DNA from 2 places in the Paenibacillus sabinae T27 genome. Region 2 is predicted to be linked to the other one. Evidence: predicted binding sites of a transcription regulator. Region 2 holds the regulator's gene; the other holds the start of a gene.
What was found. Region 2 encodes NrdR, which represses ribonucleotide reductase genes. Its sites were predicted from a motif close to AACACNATATATNGTGTT; they were not measured.
Positions count from the first base shown of each region.

Region 1: the regulator NrdR is predicted to act here: its motif matches at 2,191-2,208, upstream of PSAB_RS10150 (adenosylcobalamin-dependent ribonucleoside-diphosphate reductase).

Region 1 is NZ_CP004078.1:2,218,972-2,222,383, reverse strand. Features, by position in the region: gene PSAB_RS10150 (adenosylcobalamin-dependent ribonucleoside-diphosphate reductase) at 1-2,005, opposite strand, end outside; gene PSAB_RS10145 (DEAD/DEAH box helicase) at 2,447-3,412, shown strand, end outside.
Region 2 is NZ_CP004078.1:1,945,951-1,949,362, reverse strand. Features, by position in the region: gene PSAB_RS08880 (DUF1801 domain-containing protein) at 1-337, shown strand, start outside; gene PSAB_RS08875 (DUF998 domain-containing protein) at 371-1,051, shown strand; tRNA gene PSAB_RS08870 (tRNA-Lys) at 1,111-1,183, opposite strand; tRNA gene PSAB_RS08865 (tRNA-Ala) at 1,196-1,271, opposite strand; gene nrdR (transcriptional regulator NrdR) at 1,472-1,948, opposite strand; gene PSAB_RS08855 (alpha/beta-type small acid-soluble spore protein) at 2,075-2,305, shown strand; gene PSAB_RS08850 (lytic transglycosylase domain-containing protein) at 2,387-2,956, opposite strand; gene coaE (dephospho-CoA kinase) at 2,950-3,412, opposite strand, start outside.

The DNA of each region.
Region 1 (3,412 bases), 270 kb from region 2:
CAGGGGCTTCCGCAGCCGCTTCGGCAGCGGGTTCAGCTGTCTCTTTCAGCGGAGTATCCTTCTTGTCTTCCTTCTTCTCCGTCTGCAGCACCTGCGTATCGCGGCTGCCGTCGCGGTAAATCGTGACGCCTTTGCAGCCGAGGTCGAAGGCCAGCTCGTACAGCTCTTTCGTCTCTTCCACCGTAAAGTCGTTCGGGCAGTTCGCCGTCTTGGAAATGGAGCTGTCCACCCAGCGCTGAATGGCGGCCTGTACGCGGATGTGATCCTTCGCGGACAGGTCCATGGAGGTTACGAAATAATCCGGCAGCTCTTCGCCCGGATGAGCCTCCAGATAATCCTCTGCAATCGGCACGAACTGCTCGTCGAAGCCGAGGCGGCTTTGACGGAAATATTTGAAGGCAAAGTACGGCTCGATGCCGGTCGATGTGCCGACCATCGTGCCCGTGCTGCCTGTCGGTGCTTGGGTAATGACTGTAACGTTGCGCATCCCCTGATTCGAGATGGCTTCGCCGACCTCTGGATACACTTCAGTCATATTTTTCATAAAGCCGCTAAGCAGGTATTTCTCGGCGTCGAACGCCTGGAAAGAACCTTTCTCCGCCGCGATTCCGGCTGAAGCCAGATAAGCTTCGCGCGCCATGAAGCCGTACAGCTTGTCCAGAAATTCCAGCGAGTCCGGGCTGCCGTAACGGATATTCAGCTTGATCATCAGCTCGGCCAGACCCATTGTTCCGAGACCTACGCGGCGCTCTTTTTTCTGATTGGCTTCGTTCTCCGGGAAATGATACGGCGTCTTGTCGATAACATTGTCCAGGAAGCGCACGGAATAGCGGGTTGTCGTCGCCAGATCGTCCCAAGCGACATCATGCTTCTCCTCGTCGTAAAACTTGGAGAGGTTGATCGCGGACAGGTTGCAGACGCCCCAGCCCGGCAGCCCCTGCTCACCGCACGGATTCGTACAAATGATCGGGTTGAAGTACCAGCTGTTGGACATCTGGTTGTAGTATTCCATGAAGACGACGCCCGGCTCCGCCGATTTCCACGCGGATTCGATGATCGTATGCCAGATCTCCCGCGCTTTAACGGTACGGTAATGGTTGACCTTGCGGCCCGCCGCCTTCCATTTATCCAGATCGCCGTCCCAGACTTCGTTATAGTCCGGCTCGGTCGTATCCGGGAAGACGAGATCCCAGTCGAGATCCTCTTTGACCGCCTTCATAAAGGCGTTGCTGACGCAAACCGACAGGTTGGCGTTTGTCACCTGGCCCATCGTCTGTTTAACGGTAATGAAATCGGCCACGTCCGGATGCCAGTCGTTGATCATCAGCATCAGCGCACCGCGGCGGCTGCCGCCCTGCTCGATCAGGCCAGTCGTATAGCTGAACAGACCTCCCCAGGATACCGCTCCGCTCGAAGAGCCGTTAACGCCCTTGACAACGGCACGGCGCGGACGCAGCGAAGACAGATTGATGCCGACACCGCCGCCACGGGCCATAATCTCCGTCATTTCGGACAATGTCTCCATAATGCCGCCACGGCTGTCTTTTGGCGAAGGAATGACATAGCAGTTGAACAACGTCAGTTCGTCGCTCGCACCCGCTCCAGCTGCGATCCGGCCTCCCGGAACGAGCTTCCAGTCGTCCAGGATGCTGCGAAATTTATCCGTCCATTCGCGCTGCAGCTCCGGCGTCTTCTCCACGGAAGCCATGGCTCCCGCCAGGCGGTCCCACATTTCTTCCGGTGTTTTTTCTATATTAAGCGTGAGCTTCTCCACATCGGATTTCACCAGCTCGCCGCTGCGCGTCTTGACCGTTACCGTCCGGCCGCTGCGCTCCACGATTTCTCCGACTTCCTTGGTCGGGAACTTCGGATCATCCTTCGTCAGTACCAGAACCACATCGCCCACCTTGGCATTATTTGTATCGGCATCCTTCCAGGCATAGCGGTCCAAAAAGATTTTCTCGCTTAGCCCCTCCAGCTGCTGCTTGCGCTTCACTGTACTCAATATAAACAACCTCCCGTAAGTATGATTCGTATTCCGATGTATGTGTCAGGCGGGTTTTCATTTTGTCACCCACAACATGAGCTTCCCTGCCATAACGCTACGGCTCTTAAGAAGCTCCCGGAAGTTCATCTTGTCAATTACAAATAACCTCTTCTATTCGAAATAAAACGGCTTTTACCGCATTTGTCACAATATATTGTGTGAAGCGGCCTTTAAACTATACCATATATTGTAGAAAGAGTCTTTGGCGAAATATCGCTGACCATGCCGAAAAATCGCGGCGGATGCCCCTGTTTTCTCCCTGTTTCTCTTGTTCTTAAAGGCAGACTTCAAAAATAGCAGTTATGAATTCTCTCTTTTGCGCGCATACTACTTATACAATTCACTATGTAAACATAAACGTATACGTAAACTTTAGGCCCGCAGGAGGAGACCGCTCACATGACTCACGTACCCCGCAATAATTCCGAGCAAGAATCAGCGGAGGCTTCCGTTCTCCCCGTGCCTATTTCCTTCGAACGTGATTGGCTGCAGGATCTGGAGTCCCGGCTGGACAAAGGCGGTCCCTGGGGCGACTGGAGACTGTCCCGGCTGGCGATGGAAGGCGAGGCTTCCGGACTTGTGGAGAGCTTCGAGGAGCTGCAGTGCATAAAGCATCTGGCTTCGCTGTCTCCTCTGCCCCATCAAATCGACACGGCGCAAAAGGTGCTGTTTGAGATGTCGGGACGCGCGATTCTGGCGGACGAGGTCGGCCTCGGCAAGACGATCGAAGCAGGGCTGGTGCTGAAGGAATATCTGGTGCGCGGGCTGGTCTCCAAGGTGCTCATTCTCGTTCCCGCATCGCTGGTGCTTCAGTGGGTACGGGAGCTCAATACGAAGTTCGGCATACCGGCCGTGGCGCAAAAAAAAGCCTACTCCTGGGACAACGACATCGTCGTCGCGTCCATGGATACGGCCAAACGTGATCCCCACAAGGACCGGCTGATCTCGGGCGAATACGACATGCTGATCATCGACGAAGCCCACAAGCTCAAGAACAAGAAGACGACCAACTACCAATTCGTTCAGCAGCTGCGCAAAAAATACTGCCTGCTCCTCACCGCGACGCCGGTGCAGAACGATCTCGGGGAGCTCTTCAACCTCATTACGCTGCTGAAGCCGGGTCAGCTTGGAAATCAGGGGGATTTTTCCGCCAATTTCGTGGTGGACAAGCGCGTGGCCAAGAACGAAGACCAGCTCCGGGGAGAGCTGTCCAAAGTGATGATCCGCAACCGCCGGGGCGAAGGACCGGTGACTTTTACGAAACGGAAGGTGCGGAACGTCCCGCTTACCCTTTCACCCGAAGAACAAACATTATATGACGGAGTCACTTCCTTTGTCAAAGATCAGTATCAGGAATCGGGCGGG
Region 2 (3,412 bases):
CCAGGAAGTGACCGACTTTATTAACAATGTAAATCAATCGTGGCAGGCCAATGTGTGCAACCAGCTTCGACAGATCGTACACGTATCGATTCCGGGTGTAGAGGAACGGATTCAATACCGCAAACCTCATTTTTTGAAAAATGGCAAATATGCTGCTGTGATCACGACAGCAAAGGAAACCGTAAGTTTTACAATCTTTAACGCCGCTGGTCTCATATTGCCGGATGGTTTGTTTGAAGGCCCTTCTGAAAGAAAGACGATCAAAATCCGTGATGGTCAGACGGTTGACTACGAACTATTGACGAAGCTCTTGGAACAAGCGTCCAGTTCCTTGTGAACCATTCTTTTTTCAAAATAAGGAGGCTTATATATGCAAGCTGTTACAACTAAGCCTGGTACGCCGATCTCACAAACCGCTGCGCGATTTTCATGGGCGGCAGCCGTTTTGTCCCTGATATTACTTGCCGCTCTGCACTTCTTGAAACCGGAGTTTGATCCTTCGTGGCGAATGGTTAGCGAATATGCGATTGGGCGTAACGGCTGGGTCATGGATATCGCGTTTCTTTCCTTATCGGTTAGCTGTGTCGCCTTATTCGTTGCGATCCGCCCGCAAATACGGACTACCGGCGGTTATATCGGGCAGACTTTACTGTTGATTAGTGCAGCCGCTATTGCCACTGCAGCCTTTTTTACCATTGATCCCATAACGGCAAGCAAGGATGCCTTGACAACACATGGCAATCTTCATGGTTTAGCGTCTATGATCGGCAACCCCGGCCTTACAATTGCTGCTATACTCATTAGCCGGAGTTTGATTCCCGAGCAATCTTGGTCCCCGTCCCGGCGATTGCTTCTATGGACGTCCAACCTAATTTGGATATGTCTTCTGTTGATGCTATTGACTTTAGCCGTCACACTCCCGCAAAGCGGAGGTAAGTTCGGTCCGAACGTGCTAATCGGATGGCCCAATCGGCTTCTAATGGTAGCATATTGTACATGGCTGATGTCGGTCGCTTGGCACGCGTTAAAGTTGTACAGTCAAAGATCCTAACAGAATACAAAAATTGAAACCAAAACAAAAGAACGGCATCGCTGCCGTTCTTTCTTGTATGGACTCTCAGGGACTCGAACCCTGGACCAATTGATTAAGAGTCAACTGCTCTACCAACTGAGCTAAGAGTCCATATAATATTTTTGGTGGAGCCTAGGGGGATCGAACCCCTGACCTCATCGCTGCCAGCGATGCGCTCTCCCAGCTGAGCTAAGGCCCCATGTTATCTAAATCCGATATGTATGCATCGGCTTCTTGGTGTCTTCTGCAGCATCATGTCTCGCAGCCGACTTCTATATCATATAAAATTACGGGCTATGTGTCAACAGTTATTTTAAAAAATATTTTGCGGGACATGCACCGGATTGTCATCCGGTGGAGTAAGGAGAATGGAGAGTGGACAAACTGTAAAGCCTGGGCTTACAGTCCGTCCGTCTCTGAAGGATTTTTGGACAAGAGGGCCTTTAATTCCTTCATGAACATACTGATGTCTTTAAACTGGCGATATACGGATGCGAAGCGGACATAAGCCACCTCGTCCACCGGGTAGAGCTGCTCCATGACAAGCTCGCCGATCTGCTGGCTATCGACCTCGGCTACCGCGATGCCGCGCAGCGATTTCTCGACCTCGGAGACGATCATCTCGAGCCGCTCGACGGATACGGGGCGTTTTTCGCAGGCGCGGATGAGGCCCCGGAGTATTTTGTCGCGGCTGAACTCTTCGCGGCTGCCGTCCTTTTTGATAACGATCAGTGGAGTCTCTTCCACCATCTCGAACGTGGTGAAGCGCCGGCTGCACCTCTCGCACTCCCGCCTGCGGCGGATCGATTTATTTTCATTGGCTGGACGTGAATCGAGCACTTTGGTGTTGGTATGGTCGCAGTATGGGCATTTCATGATCCGATCACTTCCTTTGCAAAGATTATAGGTTTTACTTTTCCAGAAAACACCTTTAATTATGAGTTATGAATGTTGCATGTCCGGCACATAATACAGTTACCAACCGATAGGAGGTGAACAGAAATGGCACAAGCAAGCAATGGTCAATCCAGCACCAATAACCTTGTCGTACCAAGAGCGAATGCAGCTTTGGAGCAACTGAAATATGAAGTTGCTCAAGAACTTGGTATCACTCTTTCTCCGGATGGATATCAAGGCAATAAAACTTCTTATGAGAACGGTTCGATCGGGGGTTACATTACGAAACGTCTTGTAACCCTGGCTGAACAACAACTGGCAGGTCAATTCCAATAATCTGCCCAAATAAGCTTGCCGAAGAAGTGCTGAACGGTCCGAAGCGGCTGTCGGCACTTCTTTTCTCGTGAACGGCCAACACTAAAAGATATTTCCGTAAATCTCCGTATACTGATTGTAATAGTAAATCACGCGCTGCACATAGTGGCGGGTTTCACCGAACGGAATGCTCTTGATGTCCTCTTCGCTTCCGTTCCAAGAGCCTTCCTTAAGCCAACGTTGCACCTTGCCGGGACCTGCATTATAGGCCGCAATGACCGCTGTACGGTTGCCGTCAAACTCATCGGATAAGGTATGCAAATACCAGGCGCCCAGCTCGATATTGGCAGAAGGCTCATTCTTCAGCCTGCTCATCGAGACATCAGGGAGCTTGGCCTGTTCGAGGGCCCATTTGGCGGTATCCGGCATAAGCTGCATCAGCCCGATGGCTCCCTTTTTCGACTCGCGTCCGGTCTTGTAGTTCGTCTCTACCCGAATGATGGCCGCAATGAGATAAGGATCAACCTCATATGTGGAGCTGTGCCTGCGGATTTCTTCCTTATAATAGATCGGGTAGAACCAGGACATCCAATTGGTGCTGAGAAACAGGATTGCCGTAAAGCCGAGGAACAGCAGCAGCAGAACTCTTTTTTTACGAAGCCAATTTAGCATGGCAGACCCAGCCTGTCCCACAAAACGGCGATCTGCCGCTCAGTGTCGGCCACATCCCCGCTGTTATTGATGACAAAATCCGCTTTGGCGCGCTTCAGCTCGATATCCATTTGCGAATCCAGACGGGCTTCCGCCTGCTCCCGCGTCAGTCCGTTTCGTTTTATCAAGCGCTCAAGCTGTATATCGCGCGGCACATAAACGACCAAAATCCGTTCAAACATATCCTCCTGTCCCGACTCGTAGAGCAGCGGAATATCGGCAATAACCAGACGTTCCGGCGCTTCCCGGTCGAAGGCCTGCATCCGTTCGCGGGTTATCCGGCGGATGGCCGGATGTGTCATTCCATTCAGAGCCTTGAGGGCTTCAGGATCATTAAATACAATTTCCCCCAGCTTGGTGCGGTTTAGCGTTCCGTCAGAGAGCAATATCCCCTCGCCAAAATACTTCACAACGGCG